One region of the Mesorhizobium sp. B2-1-3 genome, then DNA from elsewhere that is predicted to be linked to it. Evidence: riboswitches for the same ligand, from Rfam matches in the RefSeq annotation. Region 1 holds a riboswitch; each other region holds the start of a gene.
The links. Region 1 has a riboswitch for cobalamin ahead of FJ973_RS04780 (DUF1636 family protein). Riboswitches for the same ligand answer to the same signal wherever they lie in the genome.
Positions count from the first base shown of each region.

Region 2: it holds a riboswitch for cobalamin, as region 1 does, so the genes downstream of both, bluB (5,6-dimethylbenzimidazole synthase) here and FJ973_RS04780 (DUF1636 family protein) in region 1, are expected to answer to the same signal.
Region 3: it holds a riboswitch for cobalamin, as region 1 does, so the genes downstream of both, FJ973_RS30615 (aromatic ring-hydroxylating dioxygenase subunit alpha) here and FJ973_RS04780 (DUF1636 family protein) in region 1, are expected to answer to the same signal.

Region 1 covers NZ_VFWL01000002.1:44,191-57,889, reverse strand. Annotated here, with positions in the region: gene FJ973_RS04820 (NADH-ubiquinone dehydrogenase) at 1-464, opposite strand, end outside; gene nuoF (NADH-quinone oxidoreductase subunit NuoF) at 541-1,845, opposite strand; gene FJ973_RS04810 (NADH-quinone oxidoreductase subunit E) at 1,856-3,133, opposite strand; gene FJ973_RS04805 (NADH-quinone oxidoreductase subunit D) at 3,134-4,324, opposite strand; gene FJ973_RS04800 (NADH-quinone oxidoreductase subunit C) at 4,324-4,926, opposite strand; gene FJ973_RS04795 (NADH-quinone oxidoreductase subunit B) at 4,931-5,512, opposite strand; gene FJ973_RS04790 (NADH-quinone oxidoreductase subunit A) at 5,503-5,868, opposite strand; gene FJ973_RS04785 (winged helix-turn-helix domain-containing protein) at 6,202-7,401, shown strand; cobalamin riboswitch at 7,431-7,635, shown strand; gene FJ973_RS04780 (DUF1636 family protein) at 7,673-8,119, shown strand; gene cobW (cobalamin biosynthesis protein CobW) at 8,122-9,174, shown strand; gene FJ973_RS04770 (cobaltochelatase subunit CobN) at 9,191-12,934, shown strand; partial or broken gene cobG (precorrin-3B synthase) at 12,931-13,699, shown strand, end outside.
Region 2 covers NZ_VFWL01000019.1:29,175-42,873, reverse strand. Annotated here, with positions in the region: gene pdxH (pyridoxamine 5'-phosphate oxidase) at 1-167, opposite strand, end outside; gene FJ973_RS25285 (RT0821/Lpp0805 family surface protein) at 208-669, shown strand; gene FJ973_RS25280 (DnaJ C-terminal domain-containing protein) at 769-1,713, shown strand; gene fabI (enoyl-ACP reductase FabI) at 1,819-2,637, shown strand; gene FJ973_RS25270 (histidine phosphatase family protein) at 2,690-3,277, shown strand; gene FJ973_RS25265 (DUF1344 domain-containing protein) at 3,382-3,642, opposite strand; gene aroC (chorismate synthase) at 3,824-4,924, shown strand; gene ribB (3,4-dihydroxy-2-butanone-4-phosphate synthase) at 5,013-6,113, shown strand; gene FJ973_RS25250 (MFS transporter) at 6,164-7,387, opposite strand; gene FJ973_RS25245 (TetR/AcrR family transcriptional regulator) at 7,508-8,113, shown strand; gene bluB (5,6-dimethylbenzimidazole synthase) at 8,159-8,911, opposite strand; cobalamin riboswitch at 8,960-9,140, opposite strand; gene FJ973_RS25235 (histone deacetylase family protein) at 9,262-10,188, shown strand; gene FJ973_RS25230 (exodeoxyribonuclease VII small subunit) at 10,192-10,443, shown strand; gene FJ973_RS25225 (DUF2277 domain-containing protein) at 10,542-10,808, shown strand; gene FJ973_RS25220 (pirin family protein) at 10,849-11,769, shown strand; gene dxs (1-deoxy-D-xylulose-5-phosphate synthase) at 11,847-13,699, shown strand, end outside.
Region 3 covers NZ_VFWL01000035.1:70-3,449, reverse strand. Annotated here, with positions in the region: gene FJ973_RS30620 (hybrid-cluster NAD(P)-dependent oxidoreductase) at 1-987, opposite strand, end outside; gene FJ973_RS30615 (aromatic ring-hydroxylating dioxygenase subunit alpha) at 1,007-2,254, opposite strand; cobalamin riboswitch at 2,385-2,587, opposite strand; gene FJ973_RS30610 (DUF680 domain-containing protein) at 3,067-3,264, shown strand; partial or broken gene FJ973_RS30605 (DUF680 domain-containing protein) at 3,334-3,380, shown strand, end outside.

The DNA.
Region 1 (13,699 bases):
CTGAAATCCTCGGGCAGCAGCACATCCGGAAGCTCGTCCGCTGACCGCCCCGCCTGTGCCGCCGGCACCGTGGTGGTGGCCTCCCTGGCGGCAATGTCGGTGACTTCCTGCGCGAAGGACTGCGCCTCCGCAATCAGGGTCTTGGCCGTCGCCCGCGCTCTGGTGGATGAAAGGCTCGCATCCTCGAATTGTTCGACGCGCGCCTCGAAATCCTCGATGAGCGGCTGCATGAGGCGTTGCGACGCCTCGGCTGCGCCCGACAGCGCGCCCAACCAGACGCCGAAAGCGTGGTTGGCGAGCCCAAGTCCCAGAGCCGACATCGCCGCCGCGCCCGCGACAGGGTGCGCCAGAAGGTTGACGGCGCCGGCCATCTCCTTCGGCATCATCCTGGTCAGGTCCTGGTTCATCTTCTCGATCTGGTCCAAATTGGGCATCAACGGGTGGGGTGTCGAATACGGCGCCATAGAATTCTCCTGGTCGTTTCTTCGTTCGCCCCGCCCCGTTCTTCTCGCTCCGGGCTATCGCCCATTCAATGCTTCTCTATTCCGCCGCCACCAACACCGGCTCGGCCCGGTGCGCGTTGCGCGAAAATTCGTCGATGCGCCGCTCCACCTCGCCGCGGAAGTGCCGCATCAGGCCCTGGATCGGCCAAGCGGCCGCGTCGCCCAGCGCGCAAATCGTGTGGCCTTCGACCTGCTTGGTCACGTCGAGCAGCATGTCGATCTCGCGCTTCTGCGCCTCGCCGCGCACCAGCCGCTCCATCACCCGCCACATCCAGCCGGTGCCTTCACGGCACGGCGTGCATTGGCCGCAGCTCTCATGCTTGTAGAAGTAGGACAGCCGCGCGATGGCTTTGACGACATCGGTCGACTTGTCCATGACGATGACGGCCGCCGTGCCGAGGCCGGATTTGAGGTCGCGCAGCGCGTCGAAATCCATCGGCGTATCGATGATCTGCTCGGCCGGCACCAGCGGCACCGAGGCGCCGCCAGGAATGACCGCCAGAAGATTGTCCCAGCCGCCACGGATGCCGCCGCAATGCGTCTCGATCAGCTCGCGGAATGGGATCGACATCGCCTCTTCGACGGTGCACGGATTGTTGACGTGGCCGGAGACGCAGAACAGCTTGGTGCCGACGTTGTTGGGCCGGCCGAAGGATGAGAACCAGGCCGCGCCCCGGCGCAGGATCGTCGGCGCCACCGCGATCGATTCGACGTTGTTGACGGTGGTCGGGCAGCCATAAAGGCCGACATTGGCCGGAAATGGTGGCTTCAGCCTGGGCTGGCCCTTCTTTCCCTCGAGGCTTTCGAGCAGCGCCGTCTCCTCGCCGCAGATATAAGCCCCGGCGCCATGGTGCATATAGACGTCGAAATCGTAGCCTGAAGTGTTGCCCTTGCCGATCAGCTTGGCCTCATAGGCCTCGTCGATGGCACGCTGCAGCGCCTCGCGCTCGCGGATGAACTCGCCGCGCACATAGATATAGGCCGCGACCGCGCCCATGGCGAAGCCGGCGAGCAAGGCGCCTTCGACCAGCGTGTGCGGATCGTTGCGCAGAATGTCGCGGTCCTTGCAGGTACCGGGCTCGGATTCGTCGGCATTGATGACGAGATAGCTCGGCCGGCCGTCACTCTGCTTGGGCATGAACGACCATTTCAAGCCGGTCGGGAAACCGGCGCCGCCGCGGCCGCGCAGGCCCGACGCCTTCATCTCGTTGACGATCCACTCGCGCCCCTTGGCGACGATGCCGGGCGTGTTGTCCCAGGCGCCGCGCGCCATTGCGCCGGCCAGCGACTTGTCGAAGAGGCCGTAGATGTTGGTGAAGATGCGGTCTTTGTCCTGAAGCATTGTTCGTCCCTCAGACCGGCTTCTTGCCGAAGACGCGGATATATTCGGCGACGCCGCCCTTGGCGAGCGCCTTGGCCTGCTTGACCCAGTCGTCTCGCTCGATGCGGCCGCGGAAGGAGAGATAGCTGTCCACCCACTCCCGTTCGGCCTTCTTCCAAGACGCAACCTGGGCGAAGGTGAAGATGCCGAGCGAATGCAGGATGCTCTCGGTCCTCGGGCCGACGCCGGAGATCAGCTTGAGATCGTCGACCAGCGCCGGCCTGGCGATGCCGGCCGGCCGGTTCTTGTCTTCCAACGAAGGCTTGGCCGCTTTGGCGGGAAGCTTGGTTTCCGGCGACTTGAACGCGGAAGCCGGCTCAGCCTTGTTCAGGGGGCCGCTGCGCGGCTTCAAAACTTTCTCGACCTCGGGCGCCGCCTTGTTGGCGTTTGTCGCCGAGTGGCGGGGAGCCGCGACGCTCGCCGCTTTTTCCGTTGCCGACGCGACCTTGGCCGGCGACGGCGTTTTCAGCGCCGGGCTGGTTTCAGCCGCATCGGTTTTCGGCTTGCTGGCATTGGACGGCGCGACAGGGGTGGCGGCCGGCGTTGGCACCGGCGCCGCGATGATCGCGTCGGGTGCCGCCTTGGCGGCCTTGGCGGCTTCCCTGGCCTCCCTGTCACGGGTCGACTTGAGGATCGCCTTCTCGCTTTTCAGCGTCGTGAGGCCGGCGGCCGGCTCCGAGCCGGTGCGGCCGTTCTGCGGCCCCGGCGTCACCGAGGCCCCCTTGCCCGCATCGTAGAGATCAATGATTTCGGCCAGCCGTTCCGGCGTCAGGTCTTCGAACGTGTCCTTGAAGATCATGACCATCGGCGCGTTGACGCAGGCGCCGAGGCATTCGACCTCTTCCCACGACAGCGTTCCCTTGTCGTTGGTGTGGAACTGGTCATGGTGGATCTTGGAGCGGCACACGTCCATCAGCGCTTCCGAGCCGCGCAGCATGCAGGGCGTGGTGCCGCAAACCTGGATGTGCGCCCGCGTGCCGACAGGATTCAGCTGGTACTGCGTGTAGAAGGTCGCGACCTCGAGCCCGCGGATGCGCGGCATGCCGAGCATGTCCGAAATCGTCTCGATCGCGGCCTTGGTGACCCAGCCTTCCTGTTCCTGCGCCAGCATCAGCAGTGGAATGATCGCAGACTGTTCCCGGCCCTTCGGGTACTTCTTGATCCATTGCTTGGCCGCGGCCGCGTTCGCCCGGTTGAAGGCGAAGGATGCTGGCTGGACGCTGGCTTCTGCGAGACGACGGACTGACATTTAGCGATCGACCTCACCAAACACGATGTCGAGGGAGCCGAGGACGGCGGTGACGTCGGCCAGCATGTGACCGCGGCACAGGAAATCCATGGCCTGGAGATGCGCGAAACCGGGCGCGCGCAGCTTGCAGCGATAAGGCTTGTTGGTGCCGTCGGAGACCAGATAGACGCCGAACTCGCCCTTGGGCGCCTCGACCGCCGCATAGACCTCGCCGGCCGGCACGCGGTAGCCCTCGGTGTAGAGCTTGAAGTGGTGGATCAGCGCTTCCATCGAGCGCTTCATCGCCTGGCGCTTTGGCGGCACGACCTTGCCGTCGAGGTTCGACACCGGCCCGGCGCTTTCCTTGCCGAGCAGGAGATCGATGCACTGGCGCATGATCTTCGCCGACTGGCGCATCTCTTCCATGCGCACGAGGTAGCGGTCGAAACAGTCGCCGTTCTTGCCGATCGGAATATCGAAATCGAGCTCCGAATAGCATTCATAGGGCTGCGATCTGCGCAGGTCCCAGGCAGCGCCCGAGCCACGCACCATGACGCCGGAAAAGCCCCAGGCCCAGGCGTCGGCCAGCGAAACCGTGCCGATATCGACATTGCGCTGCTTGAAGATGCGATTGCCGGTCAGCAACTGATCGAGGTCGTCGATCGACTTCAGGAACGGATCGATCCACTTGCCGATGTCCTCGAGCAGCTTCTGCGGCAGGTCCTGGTGGACGCCGCCCGGACGGAAATAGGCGGCATGCATGCGCGAACCCGAGGCGCGCTCATAGAACACCATCAGCTTTTCGCGCTCGACGAAGCCCCACAGAGGCGGCGTCAGCGCGCCGACGTCCAGCGCCTGCGTCGTCACATTGAGGATGTGCGACATGATGCGGCCGATCTCGCAGTAGAGCACGCGGATCAGCTGACCGCGCTTCGGCACCTCGATGCCGAGCAGGCGCTCGGCGGCCAGTGCGAAGGCATGCTCCTGGTTCATCGGCGCGCAATAGTCGAGCCGGTCGAGATAAGGCACTGCCTGCAGGTAGGTTTTGTGCTCGATCAGCTTTTCGGTGCCGCGATGCAAGAGCCCGATATGCGGATCGACACGATCGACCACTTCGCCGTCCAACTCCAGAACCAATCTCAAAACACCATGCGCGGCAGGGTGTTGCGGTCCGAAGTTGATGTTAAAATTGCGGACGGAGGTTTCAGCCATTACTGCTTTGCCTTCTCATCCCCTGGCAGCACGTAATCGGTGCCTTCCCATGGGGACAGAAAATCGAAATTGCGGAATTCCTGCTTCAGTTCCACCGGCTCGTAGATGACGCGCTTGGCCTCGTCGTCGTAACGCACCTCGACGAAGCCGGTCAGCGGGAAATCCTTGCGCAGCGGGTGACCGTCGAAACCGTAATCGGTGAGGATGCGCCGCAGATCCGGGTGACCCGAAAACAGCACGCCATAGAGATCGTAGGTCTCGCGCTCGAACCAGTCGGCGCCGGGATAGACGCCGGTGATCGACGGCACCATCGTCTCCTCGTCGGCCTGCACCTTGATGCGGATACGCACGTTCTGCTTCGGCGACAACAGGTGATAGACGACGTCGAAGCGCTTGGCCCGTGACGGATAATCGGCGCCGCAGACATCGATGACCGAGATGAATTGGCAGCGCGGATCGTCGCGCAGGAAAGTCACCACTTCGATCAGATCGCGCGGTTCGACATGGATGGTGAGTTCGCCATAGGCGAACACTGCTTCATTGACGCGGCCAATCAATTTTTCGCCGAGATAGGTCGACAGTTCGCTCAGGGATGCGGCCATGGATTTACCGTTCGATCGTGCCGGTGCGGCGGATCTTCTTCTGCAGCAGAAGAATGCCATAGAGCAGCGCTTCGGCGCTCGGCGGACAGCCGGGCACATAGATGTCGACCGGCACGATGCGGTCGCAGCCGCGCACCACCGAATAAGAATAGTGGTAATAGCCGCCGCCATTGGCGCAGGAGCCCATCGAGATGACGTAGCGCGGCTCCGGCATCTGGTCGTAGACCTTGCGCAGCGCCGGGGCCATCTTGTTGGTCAGCGTGCCGGCAACGATCATGATGTCGGACTGGCGCGGAGACGCGCGAGGAGCAACACCGAACCGCTCCGAATCGTAGCGCGGCATCGAGGTGTGGATCATCTCGACGGCGCAGCAGGCGAGGCCGAAGGTCATGAACATCAGCGAGCCGCTGCGCGCCCAGGTGATCAGCGCCTCGGTCGAGGTGACGAGAAAGCCCTTGTCGGCGAGTTCGTTGTTGATTTCGAGGAAGAACGGATCATCGGACCCAACCGGCCTGCCGGTATTGGGATCGATCAGACCCTTGGGCTTCGGCGCGACGAGCGTGCCGGAACTGTCGCTCAATCCCATTCGAGCGCTCCTTTTTTCCATTCATAGGCAAAGCCGATGGTCAGCACCGCCAAAAACACCATCATCGACCAGAAACCGAGCATGCCGATTTTCGAGAACGACACCGCCCACGGAAACAGGAAGGCCACTTCCAGGTCGAAGATGATGAACAGGATCGACACCAGGTAGAAGCGGATGTCGAACTTCATACGGGCGTCATCGAACGAGTTGAACCCGCATTCGTAGGCGGAAAGCTTTTCCGGGTCGGGATTGCGGTAGGCCACCAGGAACGGCGCCACGATAAGCGCGACGCCGACAGCCGCCGCCACTGCGATAAACAGGACGATGGGCAGGTACGAACTGAGAAGTGCGTTCATGCTGCGGCTTTCCGTTGGCGCCAATCCATTTTGATTACAGCACCAGACCCCATTTCGGAAGCGTGACAGTTTAACCGCTGAACCGTTTTAAGGGGCCTTTGCTGCAACGCGGCGAGGGTTAGCGCAGCGCTTCCGGCGAAGCAAGTCAAACCTTGTTCAAAACACTGGCCTGGACGGCATAAGGGAAGAAACTGGTCCGATCCGCTCCTGTCTGATTTCCTTCGCTTTTTACTCCACTTTTCTCTCCTGACAGAGTTGCCGCCAAAACCCTGCTAACATGGCCGGAATCAACTGTCCGAACGACGCTCAACAAGCCATCAGAGTCGCATCCGAATGAAGGAAAAGATCTCGCTTGCCACGGCCCGGCGTATCGCGCTCGCCGCCCAAGGGTTCACTGATCCCCGCCCCGCCGGCACGCCCGACCGACGCCACTTCGCCCGCGTGCTCTCGCGTACCGGCCTGCTGCAGATCGATTCCGTCAGCGCGGTGGTGCGCGCTCACTACATGCCGCTCTATTCGCGCCTTGGTCCCTACCCGTTCGCCTTGCTCGACAACGCCGCCGTCACGCGCAAGCGCACGGTTTTCGAATACTGGGCGCACGAGGCTTCCTTCCTGCCGGTCGAGACCTATCCCCTGATGCGTTGGCGCATGCAGCGCGCGGAGCGTGGCGATGAAATGTATCTGGGTCTCGCCAAATGGGGCCGCGAGCACGCCGCCTATATCGAAGAGATCTACCGCGAGGTCGCGGAGCGCGGCCCGATCGCCGCCTCCGCGCTCGAAGGCCAGAAAGGGTCCGGCGGCTGGTGGGGCTGGAGCCACGCCAAGCATGCCTTCGAATGGCTGTTCTGGGCAGGACGCATCACCACCGCGCACCGCCGTGGCTTCGAACGCTTCTACGATCTGCCCGAGCGCGTGCTGCCGCAGGCGATCCTCGATCTGCCGGTGCCGTCAGCCGAGGACGCGCATCGGGAATTGCTGCGGATATCCGCCCGCGCTCATGGCGTCGCGACAGCAAGCGACCTGCGCGACTATTTCCGCCTGTCGCCGGCCGACATGAAGGGCCGGCTGGAGGAGCTGGTTGAAACAGGCGAGCTGGTGCCGGTGCGTGTCGAGGGCTGGAACAAACCGGCTTACCTCCATAAGGAGGCCCGTATTCCACGAAAAATCGAGGCCCGCGCCTTGCTGGCGCCGTTCGATCCGGTCGTTTTCGAGCGCTCGCGCACGGAGCGGCTGTTCGATTTCCACTACCGCATAGAAATCTACACCCCTGCCGAAAAACGGCAATACGGCTATTACGTCCTGCCGTTCCTGCTCGGCGACAGGATCGTGGCGCGCGTCGACCTCAAGGCCGACCGGCCGGCCAGCGTGCTACGCGTCCACGCGGCCTATGCCGAGCCCGGCGCGCCGCCTGAAACCGCCGCGCAACTCTTCCAGGAATTGACGCAGATGCAGGGCTGGCTCGGCCTCGAACGGATCGAGGTTACGCCCGCCGGCGACCTTGGGCAGCCGCTCGCCGACATTGCCGTGTCGTAGACGCGCGTTGACACCGCCGCCTGCAAGAGCCTAAATCCATTCCAGACGGTCTCCTCTCGGCAAAGGGAGGAGCCAAGAGGGAATGCGGTGCGAAATCTCGATTTCAAATCCGCGGCTGTCCCCGCAACTGTAAGCGACGAGCCAAGGCCGAAAACCACTGGGACGGTCCCGGGAAGGCGGCACGAAGGCGATGACCCGCGAGCCAGGAGACCTGCCGTCTGAGACATAAGAATCCGATCGCCCGGCGGGTTTTCCGGGCAAGGAGCCCGATTTGGAACGCGACAGCAGTTTCCCGGCTGAAACAGCGGACATTTTGTCTGGCGATAGCGACTTGTCTGGCGATAGCGACGCCTTGGCCGGCGTCACTGTCATCATCTGCGCTTCCTGCCGCGACGAGACCGGTTCCGATGCCCATCCCCGCGCCGGCGAAGTTTTGGCTCAAGATACGCGCCAAGCCGCAACGGCCGACAATGTCCGTGTCCGCACCGTCGAATGCCTCGGCAACTGCAAGCGCCGTCTCAGTGCCGCGATTCTTCGCGACGGCTGCTGGAGTTATGTCTTCGGCGACCTGAACATCGCCAGCGGCGCCGATCTCGTCACCGGCGCGAAACTCTTCGCCGCTTCGACCAACGGCCTCATTCCGTGGCGTGGTCGCCCGGATTCCCTCAAGCGCGGCCTCGTCGCCCGCATTCCTCCCCTCGACATGCTGAAGGACTGATCATGACCGCCGCAGTTTCCGCCGCCACTCTCTCCCGCGTCCCCTGTACCGTGGTCACCGGCTTCCTGGGTGCCGGCAAGACCACGCTGGTCCGCCATCTCCTGGAGAACGCGGGCGGCAAGCGGATCGCCATCATCGTCAACGAATTCGGCGACATCGGAATCGACGGCGAGATCCTCAAGGGCTGCGGCATCGACACCTGCCCGGAGGAAAACATCGTCGAACTGGCCAATGGCTGCATCTGCTGCACCGTCGCCGACGATTTCGTCCCGGCGCTCGACCAGATCCTGTCGCTGACGCCGAAGGTCGACCACATCCTGATCGAGACCTCAGGCTTGGCTCTGCCCAAGCCGCTGGTCCAGGCCTTCCAGTGGCCGACAGTGAAGAGCCGGGTGACAGTCGACGGCGTAATCGCCGTGGTCGACGGTCCGGCATTGGCCGAGGGGCGCGTCGCCAACGACATGGACGCCCTGCAGGCGCAACGCGCGCAGGACCAGACACTGGACCACGACGACCCCGTCGAGGAGGTGTTCGAGGACCAGATCGCCTGCGCCGACCTCATCATCCTGTCGAAGAGCGACCTGATGGATGCCGCAGGTTCGGCTCGCGCCAACGCCATCATTGGCGAACACTCCGCCCGCGCCGTGAAGGTCGTGCCGACGGCTCATGGCAAGGTCGATCCGTCCGTGCTGCTCGGGCTAGGCCTCGCCGTCGAGGACGACATCGAGAACCGCAAGTCCCATCATGACGGCGCCTTCGACCACGAGCACGACGACTTCGATACGTTCATCGTCGACATCCCCTCGATCGCCAACCCGGACGACCTGGCAAAGCGCGTCGCGACCGCCGCCGAACAGGAGAACGTGCTGCGGGTGAAAGGCTTCGTCGAGGTCGGCGGCAAGCCGATGCGGCTGTTGCTGCAGGCGGTCGGTCCGCGCGTCAATCATTATTATGACCGCGCCTGGACGGCTGACGACGACCGCCGCTCGCGCCTGGTCGTCATCGGCCTCAAGGGGCTGAACCGCCCGGCGATCGAGCATATCCTCGCCGGCTGAGGCAACACCGACCGCGATGCACATCCTCACCACCACATCCGCCTCGCTCGACGATCTCGCCGAGCCGGTCGATCTGCGGCAGACGCCGGCGGAAATGGTGGCGCTGTCCTTCACGGACAGCGACCTGGCCGGACTGGCAGCGGCCTGGAAAGGCGACGCCGATCGGCTGCCCACGATGCGGCTGGCCGCGCTGCGCGACCTGCGCCACCCCATGTCCGTCGACCTCTGGATCGACAGCGTCGCCCGTCACGCCAAAGTCATTCTGGTGCGTATTCTCGGCGGTTACGAGTGGTGGCGCTACGGCTGCGACCAGTTGGCCGTGGTTGCCCGCGAGCGCGGCATAAAGCTGGCGCTGCTGCCCGGCGAGAGCCATGACGAGGATATCAGGCTGATCGAAGCCTCGACGCTGCCGCGCGAGGAACTGGACGGGCTGCTCAATTATTTCCGCCAGGGCGGCCCGGCCAATATGAGCGCGCTGGTGCGCAGGCTGGCGCGATTGGCGGGGTCTGATGGCGAGATTGCCGAGCCGGTAAGCGTGCCGAAAGCCGGGTTTTATGAGCCGGGGCGCGGAGTCGTGGAGAAGCCGGACTTATCGAATGTTGACGATCCTTCACACCCCCCTCTGTCCGGCAGGACATCTCCTCCGCAAGGGGGGAGATCGGCTGTCATCAAGGCCGGCTCCTCTTCTGTCCCCTTGGACAGGGATTTATCTCGACCATCCGCGATAGGCGAAATCGTCGATGAAAGAGCAATCTCCCCCCTTGCGGGGGAGATGTCCGGTAGGACAGAGGGGGGTGTGACGGAACTCGACGCCGGCAACGTCAACCCACCCGTGATTCCCATCCTCTTCTACCGCTCGATGCTGCTCGCCGCCGATGTCGCGCCCATCGACGCGCTTTTCGAGGCGCTACGGCAGCGCGGCATGCTGCCGGTGCCGATCTTTGTCTCCAGCCTGAAAGACCCGGAATCTCTGGCTTTTGTTGAAACCGCGATTGCCCAGCCCAAGCCCGCCGCCATCATCACCGCGACCGCTTTCGCGTCCGGCGCCGAACCCGGCGTCGAAACCCTGTTCGACCGCGCCGGCGTTCCCGTCTTCCAGGTCATCGTCGCCACCACCCGCCGCGACGTATGGGAGAAGAACCAGCGCGGGCTGGCCCCCGCCGACCTCGCCATGCATGTCGTTCTGCCCGAACTGGACGGCCGCATCCTCGCCGGCGCCGTTTCGTTCAAGGGCGAAAGCGAGACCGACCCGGCGCTCGGCCACCGCGCCTTTGCCAACCGGCCGGAGCCCGATCGCGTCGAACAGGTGGCGGACCGGGTCGCGGCCTTCATCAGGCTTCGGGAAACGCCGCGCGCCGAGCGCAAGGTCGCTATCCTGATCCCCGATTACCCAAGCGCTCCCGGCCGCACCGGCTATGCGGTCGGGTTGGATGTGCCATCCAGCGTGCTGGCGATGCTGCACGACCTCCAGGAACAGGGCTATGCGGTTGAAGGGATCCCGCAATCGCCGCGTGCGTTGCTGGATTTGCTGGAGTCCGGCAAGGCCGGGCTGGGGCTGGATGAGTACCTTGCCCTCTCAACGGAATTGCCGGGCGCAGCAATTGCTGCCGTAGAAGCAGCTTGGGGCAAAGCCGAAGGCGAGACAGGTTTGCGCGAGGCACCCCCCTCTGTCCTGCCGGACATCTTCCCCGCAAGGGGGGAGATTACGCCGTCATCTCTGTCTTCGCCAATCTCCAACGTTGCAAGAGTAGCTCCAGCGTCGAAACTGCCAATCTCCCCCCTTGCGGGGAAGATGTCCGGCAGGACAGAGGGGGGTGTTCAAGCGCTGCCCGCCGCCAAATTCCCCTTCCGCGCCGCGACCTTCGGCAACATCACCGTGGCGCTGGCTCCAGACCGCGGCCGCTCGGCCGACCGCCGCGCCGACTATCACGACCCGACGCTGCCGCCGCGCCATGCGTTGCTCGCCTTCGGCCTGTGGCTGCGCAAATTGCTCGGCGTCCATGCGCTCATCCATGTTGGCGCGCATGGCACGCTGGAATGGCTGCCGGGCAAGACGGTTGCGCTTTCGCAAAGCTGCTTCCCCGAGATCGTCACCGGTCCCCTGCCCGTCATCTATCCCTTTATCGTCTCCAATCCCGGCGAGGCGGCGCAGGCGAAGCGGCGGATCGCCGCCGTCACGCTCGGCCATCTGCCGCCGCCGCTCACCGGCGCCGGATTGGACAAGAACCAGCACAGGCTCGAACGGCTGGTCGACGAATACGCCCAGGCTGACGGTCTCGACCGCCGCCGCCGCGACCGTCTGGCCAGTCTGATCGTCGAAACCGCGCAGACGACGGGCCTCGCCGCGGAGGCCGGCGTTGCCCGCACCGACGCGCCGGACGAGGCCCTGCGCCGCATCGATGCCTGGCTCTGCGACCTGAAGGATTTCGCTATCAAGGATGGGCTGCATGTCTACGGCCGCGCGCCCGACGAAGAGCCCGACCTTATGCGCCGGCAAAGCGCCGAGGCCGAAAAGGCCGCCCTTCTTGCCGCGCTCGACGGTCGTCATGTCACCGCGGGCCCGGCCGGCGCGCCCGCGCGCGGGCGTTCCGACGTTCTGCCCACCGGCCGCAACCTGTTCACGTCGGACCCGCGCGCCATGCCGACGCCGACGGCTTACGACATCGGCAAGGCTGCCGCCGAGGAAGTGGTGCGCGCCTATATGCAATCGCATGGCGACTGGCCGCGCTCGCTGATCATCGACCTCTGGGGTTCGGCGTCTTTGCGCACCGGCGGCGAGGAGATCGCGCAGGGGCTTTCGCTGATGGGCTGCCGCCCGCAATGGGATGCCGCCACAGGCCGCGTCACCGGCATCGAGGTGTTGGCGCCGGCAGCGCTTGGCCACCCGCGCGTCGACGTCACCTGGCGCATATCGGGCCTGTTCCGCGACATGTTCCCGACCCAGATCGCGCTGATCGATGCCGCTGCCAACGCCGTTGCCGCGCGCGACGAGGACGATTCGGAAAATCCGCTCGCCGCAAGGACCCGCGCCGAGGGCAAGATCAGCCCGCGCATCTTTGGCACCTCGCCTGGCACTTACGGCGCTGGCGTCGAGGAAATCCTGTCGAGCGGCGACTGGGCGGCGCGCGAGGAAATCGGCCGCGCCTATCTCGATGCCACATCGCATGCCTATGGCGGCGCCGGCGGTGAGGGGATCGCCGCGCCCGGCGCATTCGAGAACCGCATCGCCGAAGCCGATCTTCTCGTCCACACCGGCGACGATCCCGGCCGCGACATCCTCGAAGGCTCGGCCGATGTCGCTTTCATCGGCGGCTTCTCGGCCGCCCTTGCAGCGCTTGGCAGGAATGCCGACGTCATCGTGCTCGACACGACCGATCCGCAGAGGCCGAAGCCGCGTTCACTTAGTGAGGCCGTGACGCGCGTCGTGCGCGCCCGCGCCGTCAACGCCCGCTTCATAGCGGGCCAGATGCGCCACGGCCCGCGCGGCGCCTCGGAATTCGCCGAAACGGTCGACCGGCTGGTTGGCTTCGCCGAAACCACACAGGCCATACCGGGCGCGCTGATAGACGCCGTGCACGATGCCTATCTCGGCGATGCGGACGTCCGCGCCTTCATCCTGCGCGAAAACCCGGCCGCCGCGAAAGCCATTGCCGAACGCCTCCTGTCGGCGCGACGGCGGGGCCTCTGGCATCCCTTGCGCAATTCGATCGACGACGACCTCGCGGCACTGATTGCCGAGGCACGGGAGTTGGCGGCATGAACGCCTACTCCCGCCGCGGCGCCTGCCCGGCCCTTTCGGCGCCGATGCAGACCGGCGACGGCCTGCTGGTGCGGCTCAACCCGGTCGCCGGAGGCCCATCTTCTGGCGGATTGTCGCCGAAGCTTCTGATCGGGCTGGCAGAATCCGCCCTGCGGCACGGCAACGGCATCATGGAAGTGACAGCGCGCGGCAGCTTGCAAATACGCGGATTGACCACGCAAAGTGCAACCCTGCTGGCGAAGGAAGTCGATGCGCTGGGCATTGTGGTCCGCACTGGCGTACCAGTGGAGACCGGACCACTGGCCGGCATCGATCCGCAGGAGATCGTCGACCCCAGGCCGCTGGCTGATCGGATCAGGGAAGCGGTCGAGGACGCCGGGCTGTCGCAGCGGCTCGGGCCGAAGGTTTCGGTCGTTGTCGACGGTGGCGGGCAACTGACGATGGATGCTGTGACGGCCGACGTGCGGCTGAAGGCGGCGAGCACCGAGGCGGGAATCCGCTGGCGGGTGTCGGTTGCCGGTGACGGGCGGAATGCGAAAGTGTTGGCAAAGGTCAACGCGCATGCCGCTAGAGACATAGCCGTCGCAGCGCTTAGGATGGTGGCTGAAAAAGGCCGCGAAGCGCACACACGGGATTTATCGGAGAGGCAAATAGCGTCTCTCGCAAGTTGGCATTCTACGGCGCCCCCCTCTGTCCTGCCGGACATCTCCCCCACAAGGGGGGAGATTGCTCATTCACGCTCGCCTTTGCCAATTTCCTGGGATG
Region 2 (13,699 bases), on a different contig from region 1:
AGCACCATCCGCACATCCGGCATGCCCTCGGCATCGACGGTTGCCAACGCCACGCCGTTGGGGTCGTTCATTTCGCTTTTGGTGGCGTCGTCCAGCCATGCGGCAAAAAGGCGAAACGGCTCGGCGGCCTCGGTAAAGTCACCGCTTGTTAACTCAGTCTCACTCATAGTTTTTCTCAAATTTTCATCAAACAGGGGAGGTTGCCGATTGTCGCGTATCGCGCAAGCTTTTGACAGCAGGCAAGGCAGCCTATTTGCTTCAGCCAGCGCCAAAGCCGCGATCGTGATGATTGCCTTGCCGCTTGCCGCATGTGGCGCGGGCGGCTTCGGCCTGCAAAAAGCCGAGGTCGATCGCTCGATCCTGACCGGCAGCATTTCAGCTCCAGCCGCGTCGGCCGATTCGGACCGCGATTCCGACCAGACGACGATCGGCAACGCGGTGTCCTCCGCCGACATCGAGCAGCTCGGCGGTCAAGCCGTGCCGTGGGCCAATGCCGGTACGGGTTCGCGCGGCTCCATCACCGAACTGGCGGAATTGAAGGACGGGGGTCAGACCTGCCGCCGCTTCAAGGCTTCGCGCGAAAGCTTTGACGGCGTTGCCATGTTCGCGGGCGAACTTTGCCTGGCCAGCGCCGGCGGCTGGCGCATGCAGGACTTCAGGGCGCTTTGATCTTCCACCTCTGAAATAACGTCCAGCACTGGAATTTCTTCCTATGCGAGCGCATATAAGAGGCGACTATGGACTCACTCTTTCTCCAGGGCAGGAAGCATGCGCGACCCCTATGAGGTGCTGGGCGTTGCAAAGAACGCATCGGCCAAGGACATAAAATCGGCGTACCGCAAACTCGCCAAGAAGCATCATCCGGACCAGAATCCGAATGATCCCAAGGCGAAGGACCGTTTTGCCGCGGCCAATCAGGCCTATGAGATCGTCGGCGACGAGAAGACCCGTGCCGCTTTCGATCGCGGCGAGATCGACGCCGACGGCAAGCCGCGTTTCCAGGGCTTCGAGGGCGCCCCCGGTGGCGGTGACCCCTTCGGCGGTTTTCGCCGCCAGCAGCAGGGAGCCGGTTCGCGATTCGAGTTCCGCTCCGGACGCCCTGGCGGCGATCCGTTCGATGGCAACAGCGATATCTTCAGCCAGATTTTTGGCGACGTCTTCTCCGGCTCGCGCGGCCCCGGCCAAAGCGGGGCAGGAATGGGTGACCGCCGCCAGCCGGCAACCGCCGCCGACCTCAATGTCACGCTCGACGTTACCATCGAGGAAGCGGCGAACGCTGAAAAGGTCACGGCGATGTTCCCTGACGGCCGCAAGGTGGCGGTCAAGCTGCCGGCCTATGTCGAGGACGGGCAGACCATCCGGCTGAAGGGGCAGGGCGAGCAAGGGCCGGGCCAGCCCGGCGACGCGTTGGTCAAGATCTGCTTCCGCCGGCATCCGCGCTACCGCCTGGAGGGCCGCGACCTGCATGCCGATTTGCCGGTGGGGCTGGCCGATGCCGTGCTTGGCGCCAAGGTGGCCGTAGAAACGCCGACCGGCAAGCTCGCGGTCAACGTTCCCGCCTGGTCGAGCTCGGACAAGGTCCTGCGCCTGAAGGGCAGGGGCCTGCCGGAAAAGGCCGGCGGCCACGGTGATCTCTACGCCCATGTGCGCATCATGCTGCCGGAAGGCGGCGACAGCGCGCTCGAAGGGCTATTGCGCAGCCAAAAAGGCTGATTGGCGGCTCTTGTCCCCGAACTGTCCCGTTTGAGCGCTTGAAGGGGCTCTGTGCCTGTGCGATAGGGCTCTCCACAAATAAGAAATCTTGCGGAGAGCACGCATATGGCGGGTGGACAGGGCCTGATGGCCGGCAAACGCGGCCTGATCCTCGGCGTCGCCAACAACAGGTCGATCGCCTATGGCATCGCCAAGGCATGCGTCGACCACGGCGCCGAGATCGCGCTGACCTATCAGGGTGAAGCGTTCAAGAAGCGGGTCCAGCCACTGGCTGCGGAACTCGGCGCCTTTGTCGCCGGCCATTGCGATGTAACTGATCCGGCGAGCCTCGACGAGGTTTTCGCCAATGTCGCCAATCATTGGGGCAAGCTCGACTTCCTCGTCCATGCCATCGCTTTTTCCGACAAGGACGAACTGACCGGCCGCTATGTCGAGACGACGCGCGATAATTTCCTGCGCACGATGGACATTTCGGTCTATTCCTTCACCACCATCGCCAAGCGCGCCGAGGTGCTGATGACCGATGGCGGTTCGCTTTTGACGCTGACCTATTACGGCGCCGAAAAGGTGATGCCGCATTACAACGTCATGGGCGTCGCCAAGGCCGCACTCGAGGCCAGCGTGCGCTACCTCGCCGTCGATCTCGGGGCCAAGAAGATCCGCGTCAACGCGATCTCGGCAGGCCCGATCAAGACGCTGGCCGCTTCCGGCATCGGTGACTTCCGCTACATCCTGAAGTGGAACGAATACAATTCGCCGCTGAAGCAGACGGTCACCCAGGAAGAGGTCGGCGATTCCGGCGTCTATTTCCTGTCCGACCTGTCGCGCGGCGTCACCGGCGAAGTGCATCATGTCGATTCCGGCTATCACGTCGTCGGCATGAAGGCGGTTGACGCACCCGATATTTCGACGGTCAAGGATTAACTCCCTCCGCCTATCCTCCGCCCAGGCCCTGGCCCGACCTCCGGAAGACCTGATGTACCCGCTGGTTTATATCGTGCGCCACGGCCAGACCGCGTGGAATGCCGAATTCCGGCTTCAGGGGCAGGCCGATACCGACATCAACGCGCTCGGCCGCGAGCAGGCGAGCGCAAACGGGCATCGGCTGGCTGACCTGATCTCCAATCCAGCAGAGTTCGATTTCGTCGCCAGCCCGATGCGGCGCACGCGCGAGACCATGGAGCGCATTCGCGCCGCCATGAAGCTCGACCCGGCTGCCTACGGGACCGATCCCCGCCTTGTTGAAGTGAATTTCGGCGACTGGCAGGGTTTCACCTTTGCCGAGCTGGAGACGCAATTTCCGGGTGCGAGCAGGACGCGTGCGCTGGACAAATGGAACTTTCAGCCGCCGGGCAAAGATGCCGAGAGCTACCAGATGCTGCTCGAACGGGTAAAGCCGTGGTTCGACGCGCTCGAGCGCCAGACAGTCTGCGTGACGCATGGCGGCGTCATGCGCACCTTGTTTCGCTTCGTGCTTGACATGGCCGAGGACGATGCGGCGAAGCTGGCGATACCGCAGGACCGCGTGCTCAAGCTGGAAGGCGACACCTTGGGATGGCTTTAGGCACCCGGCACGATCCAGGAAGGCTCATGCAGGCCGCCGGCGCAGGTGCATAAAACGGCTGTAACGGCTCAACAAACGCCGAACAGCCGATTTGCATTGGAAGCCTAGTCGGAGTCGCTGTCAGGCAACTGCATATCGGTGACCACGTTTTCGCCATTGGTCACGTCATAGGCAATGACGATGTCCATGCCGGGCTTCAGCGCGTCGAGATCGGTTTCCGCGTTCAGCTTGTAGGATTTGCCGTCGTCCAGCGTCAGGGTCAGCGCGTCCTTGTCGATCTTCTTGATCAGGCCTTCGGTCTGCCCGGCGAAAGCGGCGGTGCAAAGCAGGAATGTGGCGGCAACAGCGCCAATCAGGGTACGCATCATCGTCCTCTTTGGTATTGCGCCGGCATGGGTAGCGGCGGATCCTCAACGGCGAATGGAGCAGAGCAGAAACCAATCGAATGTGTCAAAACTAAATCCGAAGATCACGGTTTGACCCCTGTGGAAAACGCCAATAGAAGGCAGCTTCAGTCGGCTCCGATGCCGGGCAAGGCACTTTGCGATGTCTCACAACACGTTCGGCCATCTTTTCCGCGTCACCACCTGGGGCGAAAGCCATGGGGCCGCATTGGGCTGCGTGGTCGACGGCTGCCCACCCGGCATCCGCTTCACGCGTGACGAAATCCAGGCCGAACTCGACAAGCGCCGGCCCGGCCAGTCGCGCTTCGTCACGCAGCGCCGTGAGCCTGACGAAGTGAAGGTGCTGTCGGGCTTCATCCTTGACGATGACGGCGAGACGATGATCACGACAGGTACGCCGATCTCCATGCTGATCGAGAATGTCGACCAGCGCTCGAAGGACTATGGAGAGATCGCCCGCCAGTACAGGCCGGGCCATGCGGACTACACCTATGACGTCAAATACGGCGTGCGCGACTATCGCGGCGGCGGCCGATCCTCGGCGCGCGAGACCGCGGCTCGGGTCGCCGCCGGAGCCCTCGCCCGCAAGGTCGTGCCGGGCATGGTGGTGCGCGGTGCACTGGTATCGATGGGCGAGAAGTCGATCGACCGCGCCAACTGGAACTGGAATTTCATTGGCGACGCGGACAATCCGTTCTTCACGCCGGATCCGGCGTCCGTTCCCGTTTTCACGAGCTATCTCGACGGCATCCGCAAGGCGGGTTCCTCCGTCGGCGCCGTGATCGAGATCGTCGCCGACGGCGTTCCGGCCGGCCTCGGCGCGCCGATCTACGCAAAGCTCGACCAGGATATCGCATCAGGCCTGATGTCGATCAACGCCGTCAAGGGCGTCGAGATCGGCAACGGCTTCGAGGCCGCCCGCATCACCGGCGAACAGAATGCCGACGAGATGCGCATCGGCAATGACGGCCAGCCGGTGTTCCTGTCCAACAATGCCGGCGGCATCCTTGGCGGCATCTCGACCGGCCAGGCGATCATCGCCCGCTTCGCCGTCAAGCCGACGTCTTCAATCCTGACGCCCCGGAAGTCGATCGACAAGGACGGCAACGACGTCGAAGTGATGACCAAGGGTCGCCATGATCCGTGTGTGGGCATTCGCGCCGTACCGATCGGCGAGGCGATGGTTGCCTGCGCAATCGCCGACCATTATCTGCGGCACCGAGGACAGACCGGAAGGGAGTAGGCAATAGGGAATAGGCAGTAGGCTTTTTTCCTTTCCCCTACTGCCTTATTGCCTACTCCCTATTCCCTGCGAGCGAAGCGAGCATTCCATGTCTTACGACCAGAAGAAGATCGTCGAAGCAATCCGGGCCTTCGAGCGCGGCGAGATCGTCGTCGTCATGGATGATGACGGGCGCGAGAACGAGGGCGACCTGATCGTCGCCGCCGTCCATTGCACGCCGGAAAAGATGGCCTTCATTGTGCGCAACACTTCGGGCATCGTCTGCACGCCGATGCCGCGCGAGGAGGCCAAGCGCCTCAACCTTGCGCCGATGGTCGCCGACAATGATTCGGCGCACACCACCGCCTTCACCGTCAGCGTCGATTTCAAGCATGGTACCACGACAGGCATTTCGGCCGACGACCGCACGCTGACCGTGCGCAATCTCGCCAACGGCAATGTCGGCGCCTCCGATTTCGTCCGCCCCGGCCACATCTTCCCGCTCATCGCGCGCGAAGGCGGCGTGCTGATGCGTTCGGGCCATACCGAGGCGGCCGTCGATCTGTGCAAGCTCGCCGGCCTGCCGCCGATCGGCGTGATCTCGGAACTGGTCAATGATGACGGCACCGTCAAGCGCGGCCCGCAGGTCGCGGCTTTTGCCGAGGAGCACGGCCTCAAGCAGGTTTCTGTCGCCGACCTCATTGCTTACCGGCAACGCAAGGAAACGCTGGTCGAACGCGTGGCGTGCTCCGAGATCGACACGCTCGGCGGCAAGGCGCAGGTCTTCACCTACACGCTGCCGTGGGATTCCATGCACCATGTCGCCGTCGTCTTCGGCGACATCCGCGACGGAGAAGAGGTGCCTGTGCGTCTGCACTCCGAGGACGTGGTGACCGACGTCTTCGGCACCAGCCACCGGCTGGACGCCATCATGAAGGCGATGGGCGAGCGCAAGCGCGGCGTCATCGTCTATCTGCGCGAGGGCTCGGTCGGTGTCGCCCACCAGGAGCGCAACCGGCCGGCGAGCGGCGACCGGGAGGACCACGAAGAGGCGCGCCGCCGCGAGAATGAATGGCGCGAGATCGGGCTCGGTGCTCAGATCCTGAAGGATCTCGGCATTTCCTCGATCAATTTGATCGCCTCGCGCGAGCGCCACTATGTCGGCCTCGAAGGTTTTGGCATCCACATCGCCAAGACCGAGATTCTCTAGGTTCGACGGCGGCAATAGCGTCCGATCCGCTGAACCGGACGCGTCATGGTTCATTCCGCGGCAGCGACGGCCGCTTCACACCCATCCAACTCGCATTTGTGAGTGGCAAGACTGCGCTGGCCGAGCAGCACCGTGACCAGCGCGATGCCGCCCGCGACCACCGAGACCCAGAACCCGTTCTGGGCGCCGAACGCATCCACCACCGCGCCGGCGGCGAAAGAGCCCAGCGCCATGCCGATGCCGATTCCCGTTGTCACCCAGGTAATGCCCTCGGTCAGCATCGCTTCCGGCACATGCCGTTCGATCAGGCCGAATGCCGTGATGAAAGTCGGCGAGATCGCCACGCCGCTGATGAAGACGGTCAGCGCCAAAATCGGCACGCTGTCGGCGGTGAGCGGCAAAATCGTGCTGACTGCGATGATGGCGACCGCGACGGTCAGCTGGCGCTGTAGCGGCGTCTTGAGGTTGAGCGCGCCGACCACGATGCCCAACACGAACGATCCCAGCGCATAGACGCCGATCACCAGGCTTGCGGCACCGGCTTGGCCGAACTCCTTGGTGATCGCCACGGTGCTCACTTCCGTCGTCGCGAAGGTCGCGCCGATGAAGATCAGGGTGAAGGTGATGATCTGTACCGGCCGCAGGCGGATTGCCGAGCCAGTCGAACCATGGTCCACCGGCCGCACTTTCGGCTCGGTCGATCGCTGCAGGATGAATGCTATCGAGCCCAAAGCGAGAAACAACGTGCTCGCCAGCATGCCTGCTTCCGGAAACAGCGCCGCACTGAGGCCCACCGACAGCGCCGCGCCGGCGATATAGACCAGTTCGTCGGCCGCCGATTCGAAGGCGAAGGCGGTGTTCATCTCCGGCCGGCCGCGAAAAAGCTCGGTCCAGCGCGCGCGCACCATTGCCGGCATGCTGGGCATGGCCGCTGCCAGCAGCGCCGACACGAACATTGTCCATACCGGCCAATCCTGGTTGGCCGACGCAATCAGCAGCAGGAATGCCAGCACGGAGATGATGGTGGTGGGCACGACGATCCATGTCTGGCCGAGGCGGTCGACCAGCCTGGAGATCTGCGGCGCCAGGAAAGCGTTGGCCAGCGCGAATGTCGCCGAGACGGCACCCGCCAGCCAGTATTCGCCACGCGTCTGCGACAGCATCGCCACGATGCCGATCGGCGCCATGGCGATCGGCAGGCGCGCCATGAAGCCTGCAGCGGCAAAGCCCTTGGCGCCAGGGGCTCGAAAGATCTCGGAATAGGGGTTCTGCATGGTCCGTTCCTCGACAAAAGGCGATTCGGAAATTACATACGATGCGTATGAACACTAAATAGATCATACGTCGCGTATGTCAATTGGCATACGTGACGTATGTGGATAAGGCCAGAAGAGATGCACAAGCCCCGCAGGGAAATGATCGCCGAAACGCGCGCCAAATTGATTGCCGCGGCCCGGCATGCGTTCGGAACGATCGGTTATGCCGAGGCATCGATGGATGATTTCACCGCATCGGCAGGGCTGACGCGCGGTGCGCTCTATCATCATTTCGGGGACAAGAAGGGGCTTTTGCAGGCGGTTATCGCCGAGATAGACGCCGAGATGGCGGCACGGGTGAATGAGGTTGCAGCGAAAGCACCGACCCGCTGGCAAAGCTTCGTCGACGAATGCACGAGCTACATCGAAATGGCGCTGGAGCCGGAAATCCAGCGCATCATGTTTCGGGACGGTCCGGCCGTGCTGGGGGATCCCGCGCAATGGCCGAACGCCAATGCCTGCGTCGCGTCGATGACCGATCACCTGACGACGCTGCAGGGCGACGGGGTGGTTGTCCCGGGCGTAGACCCCGAGACCGCGGCACGGCTGATCAACGGGGCGAGCAGCCAGGCGGCGCAGCGGATCGCCAATTCGAACGACCCGGAAGCGACGTCGAAGACCGTGGTGGCGGCATTCAAGCAACTGCTCGAAGGATTGTTGAGGAAGGATGCCGGAGCCGCCTGACGACGGCAGGCCGCCGGCAGCGCGCTGCGCATGCCGTATCCGAAATCAAATCAAGGGTTTGTCAGACTTTTCGCATGTTGCCGCCTTGAGGCGTGCGATCGTTGATTTGAGCGGAACTTCGCCCTGTCCGCAAAACGTCTCGCTCATGATCAGCTCGGGCAGCGGCAGCCGCCGCCCCCAGCCATGTGTTTCGAGGTCCGGTTTCGGCGCGAACTCCGAGACACGGCCGACACAGAGATAGGCCACCGGCGTCACATGCTCGGGAATCGACAGAAGGCCTTTCAACGCCTGCGCCTCGATAATGCTGACCCAGCCAACGCCGACGCCTTCGGCGCGCGCCGCCAGCCAGAAATTCTGCACCGCGCAGACCGTGCTGTAGAGATCCATCTCGGGATTGTGCCAGCGTCCCAGCGGCGAACCCTGTGAGCGTCGGCGGTCGCAGGTGATACAGATATTGAGCGCGCTTTCGCAGATGCCTTCCAGCTTGAGCTTGCGGTAGAGCGCCCGCCGCTCTTCCTCGATCGCCGGCAATTCCTGCTCGCGCGCCGCGAGGAACAGGTCGCGCACCTGTTCCCGTCGTTCGGTGCCACGAATGACGATGAAATTCCATGGCTGCATGAAGCCGACCGATGGCGCGTGATGGGCGGCAAGCAGCAGCCGCGCCAAGACCTCGTCGTCGACGGCCTCTGATGTAAAATGGCTGCGGACATCGCGCCGCGTGAACATGGCGCGGTAGACCGCATCGCGCGCCATCTGGTCGAATCCGTCACCCACGGGGATGGTCATATTGTCCGGCATCGCTTGTCCCCTTGCGATTGCAATCAACTGCCGTCCGCCTGACCATGCGGATGACGATGCCTGCCAGGCCGGTCTTCTGGCTCGGGATCAACCCGCATCCGGCGCCTTCCCGTCATCGACAGTGGCATTTACCGGCGCGGTCCCCCTTACAGCGTTGGGCACGCCACGGTATCAAACCGTGTTCCCGATTCTCCCGCTCGCGGCGGGCACCAGGCAGTGGCCGGGACTTTACGACGAAGCCCCTGCGCCGCCAATCCCCGCGGCGACGCGAACGGACGCAAGCGCGATTTTCCCCAACCATCAGGCCGCAACGCATGGCCATCGCCGCGCCAGGGCACTAGATAGGGAGCATGGCCACTCGTCTCTACACCCATCCGATCTTCCTCGAGCACATCACGCCACCCGGCCATCCGGAGCGGCCGGACCGCTTGCGCGCAATCGAGCGCGTGCTCGACGACGAGGCTTTTGCCGCGCTCGATCGCCTCGAGGCGCCACAAGGCGACGAGGCCACCATTCTCTACGCGCATCCCGAGGATTTCGTCGAGCGGGTACGCGCCGCCATTCCCGATACGGGCATCGCCCGCATAGATGCCGACACAACGGCCAGCCCGAAGAGCTGGCAAGCGGCGATCACCGCGATCGGCGCCGCCAACGCCGCCGTCGACGACGTCTTTGCCGGCAGGGCAGACAACGTTTTCGTCGCCGCCCGGCCGCCCGGCCATCATGCGGAGAAAGCGACGGCGATGGGCTTCTGCCTGTTCAACACGGCGGCCATCGCCGCACGTTATGCACAGCGCAAACACGATATCGAACGCGTCGCCATCGTCGACTGGGACGTGCATCACGGCAACGGCACGCAGGATGTTTTCTGGGACGATCCGTCCGTGCTTTATTGCTCGACGCACCAGATGCCGCTCTACCCCGGCACCGGAGCAAAGAACGAAACCGGCGCCGGCAACATCGTCAACGCGCCGCTTGCGCCGCAGACCGGCAGCGAGGCGTTCCGCGATGCCTTCCTGTCGCGCGTGCTGCCCTCGCTCGACAATTTTGCACCCGACCTGATCATCATTTCGGCCGGCTTCGACGCGCATCATCGCGATCCGCTGGCCGAGATCAACCTGACCGAGGATGATTTCGACTGGGCGACCGGCCAACTCATGCAGCGCGCGGCGCGCCACAGCGCCAACCGGCTCGTCAGCCTGCTCGAGGGCGGCTACGATCTGCAAGGATTGGCATTTTCGGTCGCCGCCCATGTCGGGCGACTGATGAAAGGATGAATGATGGCTGGTGAAATCAACGAAGACGTCAAGGCGATGAGCTTCGAACAGGCTCTCGACGCGCTGGAGAAGATCGTCGATGATCTGGAGCGTGGCGATGTGCCGCTCGACCAGTCGATCAAGATCTACGAGCGCGGCGAGGCGCTGAAGGTGCATTGCGACCGGCTGCTCAAGGCGGCCGAGGACAAGGTGGAGAAGATCAGGCTGTCCCGCGACGGCAAGCCGGTCGGGACGGAGCCGCTGGACGCGGATTGAGGCACGCAGCCGTCTCTCTGGTTTTTGACACGATCATGATTGAGGATAGAACGCGTCCCGATTGAAACGGCTCCAGGACAAGAGGAGATACGGAAGCGATGTGCAGAAACATCAAGACCCTGTTCAATTTTGATCCGCCGGCGACCAACGACGAGGTGCGCGATGCAGCCCTTCAATTCGTTCGCAAGCTGAGCGGAACGACGCGGCCTTCGAAGCAGAACCAGCACGCATTCGACCATGCCGTCGAGGCCATCGCGGCGTCGGCGCGCGAGCTTCTCGATTCGCTTGAAACCAACCAGCATCCGCGCAATCGCGAGGAGGTTGCGGCCAAGCTGCGGGCGAAGGCGGCGATCCGCTTTGCCTGATCTGGCCAAAGCAGCCATCGGCCGCTGACAAGGAGAGTTCATGAGCTTCTTTCCCGGGAAGGATCCTGAAGCCGGCGATGCCTTTGCCGGCGACCAGATCGAATTGATGGTCATTCCGAACGCCAAGGACATTGGCGGTTTTCAGGTTCGCCGCGCCTTGCCGACCGCCAAAAGGCGGCTGGTCGGTCCCTTCATCTTCTTCGACCGCATGGGCCCGGCCATCCTGCGTGCCGGTCAGGCGCTCGACGTCCGGCCGCATCCTCATATCGGCCTGTCGACGGTCACCTACCTGTTCGACGGCAGGATCAGGCATCGCGATTCGCTCGGCACCGAGATGGTGATCGAGCCGGGTGACGTGAACCTGATGACCGCCGGCCGCGGCATCGTCCATTCGGAGCGCACGCCGGAAGAACTGCGCGGCGCGCCGATGTCGATCTCGGGGCTGCAGACATGGTTGGCGCTGCCGGACGGCAAGGAGGACGTGGCGCCGGTTTTCGAAAACACCGCTGTCGCGCGGCTTCCCGACATCGACGCGGAAGGCGTCAGCGGCCGCATCGTTATAGGCGATTTCCAGGGGCTGCGTTCCCCGGTGCGAGCCGATTCCGAGACGCTCTACGCCGACCTCAGGCTGGCGCCCGGCGCCAGCGTGAAAATCCCTGCCGACGCGGAAGAACGCGCCATCTATACGCTGGAAGGCGAGGTCTCGATTTCCGGCGACGTGTTTCCGGCGGAACGGCTGCTGGTGTTCCGGCCCGGCGACGAGATCGTCGTATCCTCACAGGCTGGTGCCCATTTCATGCTGTTCGGCGGTGCCTCGCTGGGCTCGAAGCGCTACATCTGGTGGAATTTTGTCTCGTCCTCCAAGGAGCGCATCGAACAGGCCAAGCAAGAATGGAAGACCGGCCGCTTCGACATCGTTCCCGGCGATGAGGAAGAGTTCATTCCACTGCCGGAAGGCTGAGGAAATCGACGACGGGGCGTGCCTTTCGCGTCATTTGGCAGGCATTTACTTTCGCCTGCCGGCGGCCTATCCCGCGCATGAACAGAAGCTTGGGCCTACCCGTGAACGCAACGCCGCATACGCCGCTTCTCGACAAGGTCCTCATCCCGGCCGAGCTGCGCACGCTTTCCGAAAGCGAATTGCCGCAATTGGCATCAGAGCTCCGCCTCGAACTGATCGACGCGGTGTCGCGCACCGGCGGTCATCTCGGCGCCGGGCTTGGCGTGGTCGAACTGACCGTGGCGCTGCACTATGTCTTCAATACCCCCGATGACCGGCTGATCTGGGATGTTGGCCACCAGGCCTATCCGCACAAGATCCTGACCGGGCGCCGCGATCGCATCCGCACCCTGCGCCAGGAGGGCGGCCTCTCCGGCTTCACCCGCCGCACCGAGAGCGAATACGATCCGTTTGGCGCCGCCCACTCCTCGACGTCGATATCGGCCGGCCTCGGCATGGCGGCGGCCCGCGATCTTGCCGGCGGCCGCAACAATGTCATCGCTGTCATCGGCGACGGCGCCATGTCGGCCGGCATGGCCTACGAGGCGATGAACAATGCCGGCGCGCTCGATGCCCGCCTGATCGTCATCCTCAACGACAACGACATGTCGATCGCCCCGCCGACCGGCGCCATGAGCGCCTATCTGGCGCGCCTGGCCTCTGGCAAGGCCTATGTCGGCCTGCGCGACTTCGGCAAGAAACTGACCTCGTATCTTGGCAAGCGTGCCGACCGTGCCATCACCAGGGCGGTCGAGCATGCGCGCGGCTACGTCACCGGCGGCACGCTGTTCGAGGAGCTCGGCTTCTACCATATCGGTCCGATCGACGGCCACAATCTGGACCATCTGATCCCGGTGCTGAAAAATGTCCGTGACAATGGCAAGGGCCCCGTGCTGATCCATGTCGTCACCCAGAAGGGCAAGGGCTACGCGCCGGCCGAGGCCGCGGCCGACAAATATCACGGCGTCAACAAGTTCGACGTCATCACCGGCGCTCAGGCCAAGGCCCCGGCCAACGCGCCGGCCTATACCAAGGTGTTCGCCGAAAGCCTGATCCGGGAGGCCCAGGAGGACGAGCGCATCGTCGCCGTCACCGCCGCTATGCCGGGCGGCACCGGGCTTGATCTGTTCGGCGAAGTGTTTCCGGCCAGGACCTTCGACGTCGGCATCGCCGAACAGCATGCGGTGACGTTCGCGGCCGGCCTCGCGACCGAAGGCTACAAGCCGTTCGCGGCGATCTATTCGACCTTCTTGCAACGTGCCTACGATCAGGTCGTGCACGACGTGGCGATCCAGAAATTGCCGGTGCGCTTCCCCATCGATCGCGCCGGCTTCGTCGGAGCCGACGGCGCCACCCATTGCGGCGCCTTCGACACCACCTTCCTGGCCTCCCTGCCGGGCTTCGTCGTCATGGCGGCGGCCGACGAGGCGGAACTGCGCCACATGGTGCGCACCGCGGCAACCTACGATGACGGCCCGATCGCCTTCCGCTATCCGCGCGGCAATGGCGTCGGCGTCGACATGCCCGATCGCGGCTCGGTGCTCGAAATCGGCAAGGGCCGCATCATCAGGGAAGGCGGCAAGGTGGCACTCCTCTCCTTCGGCACGCGCTTGCAGGATTGCCTGATCGCGGCCGAGGAACTGGGCGCGTCCGGGCTTTCGACCACCGTCGCCGATGCGCGCTTCGCGAAGCCGCTCGACGAGGACCTGATCCGACGGCTGGCCCGCTCGCACGAGGTTCTGGTCACGGTGGAGGAGGGCGCCGTCGGCGGCTTCGCCAGTCACGTTTTGCAGTTCCTCGCCCATGAGGGCCTGCTGGAAAGCGGTCTGAAAGTGCGCCCGCTTGTGCTACCGGACGTGTTTGCGGACCACGCCAAGCCGGAAAAGATGTA
Region 3 (3,380 bases), on a different contig from region 1:
GAGCTTCTTGACCTTGCAGGTTCCGCACAGGCCGAATTCGCACGCGGCGGGGATTCTGACTCCCGAGGCGCGCGCCGTCTGCAGCACCGTCTGGCCGGCGACGCATGCGGCATCGACGTCCGAAATCGAGAACCGGATCGGCGTCGCGGCTTCGACAGGAATGGCTGCGCCGTCTCCGGTCGGCGAGGCGAACGGCGCCGGGATTTCCTCCACCAGCGGCGCTGCAAAGCTCTCCTGATGGTATCTCGCCATGTCGAAGCCGGCGGCTTCGAGCATGCCGCGCACGGCACGCATGAAGGGGTCGGGGCCGCAGCAGAAGATTTCGCGCTCTCGGAAATCGGGCGCCAAAAGCGGCAGCCGGATGGCGTCGATGCGGCCCATATGGCCGAACCAGCCTTCCCGGCTCGACCGCTCCTCGATCATGAAACCGAGCGACAGGCCGGGCATGCGGCTGCCGAGCAATTCCAGCTCCTTGCGGAAGATGATCTCTTCGGGGCGGCGGGCGCAGTTGACGAAGCCGACATCGGTCCATGGCGCGCAGTCATTCAGCCAGCGCAGCATCGACATCATCGGCGTCACGCCGGAGCCGGCCGAGATGAACAGATATTTGGCCGCCGGGTGGCTGTGCAGCGAAAAGTCTCCGGCCGGCCCATACGCCTTGACGTGCGAACCAGGCCTCAAATGGTCGAACATCCAGCGTGTGCCGGTGCTGCCGGCCTGCGCCTTCACCGTCACCGCGATCGAGAATGGCCGTGAAGGCGAAGACGACAGCGTGTAGGTGCGCATCAGCAACCCATCCGCTGTCGGCAGTTCCAGCGTCACGAACTGGCCCGGCTTGTAGCGGAACCAGGTCTGGTTGTCGGAGCGGAAGGTGAAGGTCTTTACATCAGGCGCCTCGTCGCTCACGCCGATCACTTCCAGCACCTGGAGCCTGTCGTTCCAGGGCGCCATCTGATCGAGATGGCGATAGAGGCCGAGATCCGTCATCGCATTCATCCCTTACCTCTCAAGCAACGCTGCGCAGGGCCGGCCGGCCGTCTTCGGCGAGGCGCGGACCGATGAAACGCGCGTACCAGTCGACGAACTGGATGACGCCGCCTTCGTGCAGTTCGGAATAGGGGCCGGGTTCATAGGCCGGCGACAGGATGCCGAAGGCGTTTTCCTCGACGATGCGACGATCCTGGCCGTTGGTCTCGGTCCAGACATGGGTGAGTTCGGCAAGGTCGTAGTCGACGCCCTCGACCGCGTCCCTGTGAACCAGCCATTTGGTCGTCACCGCGGTCTCGGTGGCGCTGATCGGCAGCACGCGGAACGTGACGGCGTGGTCGCCAAGGATGTGGTTCCAGGTCGTCGGATAGTGATAGAGCAGCAAGGAGCCGATGCGGTCGGTGGCAACGCCGTCGGACAGGTTCTTCTTGACCGCGCGTTTTCCCGTCATCGTATAACTGACGGCATCGCGCAGCAGCGGCGCGCGGGTGGCACGGTACTGTCCGGCCGGGTCGATGCGGAACCTGCTCGGCAGGCCGGCCGCCTCGCACTTGGCCCAGTGCGACAGCATCTCCGGGTCGCTGTCGGCGTCTTGCACGCCAGTCACGGTCGGCGCCTCCGGGAAGGTCTTGCAGAGCTCCGGATGGTTGCCGGCGCAATGATAGCATTCGCGGTTGTTTTCCCAGACCAGCTTCCAATTGCCCTTCTCGACGATGGTGCTCTCGAAGGCGACCTTTGCTTCGCGCAGCCGATGCGGCAGCAAATAGGGTTCGATCATCGTCCGCATCGGCGCGAAATCCGCCGGCTCGTCGGCGAGGCAAATGAAGATGTAGCCGCCGACGCTTTCGCAGGCGACCGGCTTCAGGCCGAACTGGCTCTTGTCGAAACCCTCGGCCATCTGCCTGGCGAACAGCAGCCTGCCGTCCAGTTCATAGGTCCACTGATGGTAGGGGCAGACGAGCTTCGCCGCCGTGCCCTTGTCTGTGTTGCAGACGCGGCTGCCGCGATGGCGGCAAGAATTGTGGAAGGCGTTGATGTTGCCCTTCTGGTCACGCACCAGCACCACAGGATAGTCGCCGATCTGCACGGTGATGAAGCTGCCGGGCCGGGGCAGTTCGCAATCATGGCCGATGAACAGCCAGTCGCGGTACCAGATCAGCTCCATGTCGAGCTTGAAGTAGTCGGGATCGGTATAGAAGGGCTGCTCGAGCGAGAAGCCGTCCCTGCGGTCTTGCAGCCGTTTCAGCATGTCGTTGCGCGCATCCATGTCCTGTCCTCGCATTGAAGTCCTGTCCTCGCATCGAAGGACTGAACGGAGGGGAGAGAGGAAGGATCAAGCCGCGCGCCGGCTTGCGCCGGACATGCACCATCCGCCTCTTGACCGCCCGCCGCGATCAGTCGAGTCCAACATCTCGGGCTGGTTTCCGGGCTCTGGAGCTGTCCTTGCGGACTGTCGCGACACCTTCCCAGGCCTTTGCCCAGTGGTCTCCCGTTGCGACCTGAACTCCACCACCGTTGCGGGGGCAGCGCCGGATTCTGACCGGCTTCCCAATTCTCCGCCTCGTCGTCACGCGGCGGCACCTGAGATGGCAGGATCTAACCATGATCGCCGACTTGTCGTCGGCATGAAAACGACATCGCATCCATGCCGCGCGACACGCATTGGAAACGGCGCGGCCGCCGTTGCAGGGCAGAAAGCCTCAGGTCGCCGCCTCGGATTCCGTCTCGTGGCGGAGGCAAAAAAGGTTAACGGTTTCGAAAAGTGACTGTTAGCGCCCTCTAAAATCGAACCGAACGGTTCGTTTCTGTTGACGATGCGTGCAGGACGGTGTGAACACTGGGCCTTCGACACAGTTGGTGATCGCGCGACGCGTTTGCATAACCAACTGATAGTAAACAGAAAAAAACGAATGTTGAAGGCTCTGGCACAATTTCAAGTGGTGGAAACTTGGTCCACACGGAAAAACTTCGTGATTGGAAATGGCGGTATGGCTTTCCCACATCGGGGCTGTCCGAACGACGCGATTTCCTCCCAAGACACGCCGCTAGACGGACGGAAAAATACTGGAGTATCAAAAAATGAAAAAGATCATTCTCACTGCCGCCGCCCTTCTGGCTGTTTCCGGCAGCGCCTTCGCTAGTAGCGACCATTATGGTTCGAATGCCCCTGCGGCCACCGCCGTCGACAGCTCGTACACCGCTTCGACCAAGAAGTCGGAACCGGCTGCCCAGACGCCTGTCCAGGGTGCCGATCGCAACCTCTTCGGCAACAACTAACAGCCGATCTCCAGTTGACGGCGGGCCTTCCGCCGTCCTGGCGAAATTTGAGAATTCAGGAGACTTGAAATGAAGAAGATCGCTCTTGCTGCCGCCGCCGTCCTGGCCGTGTCGGG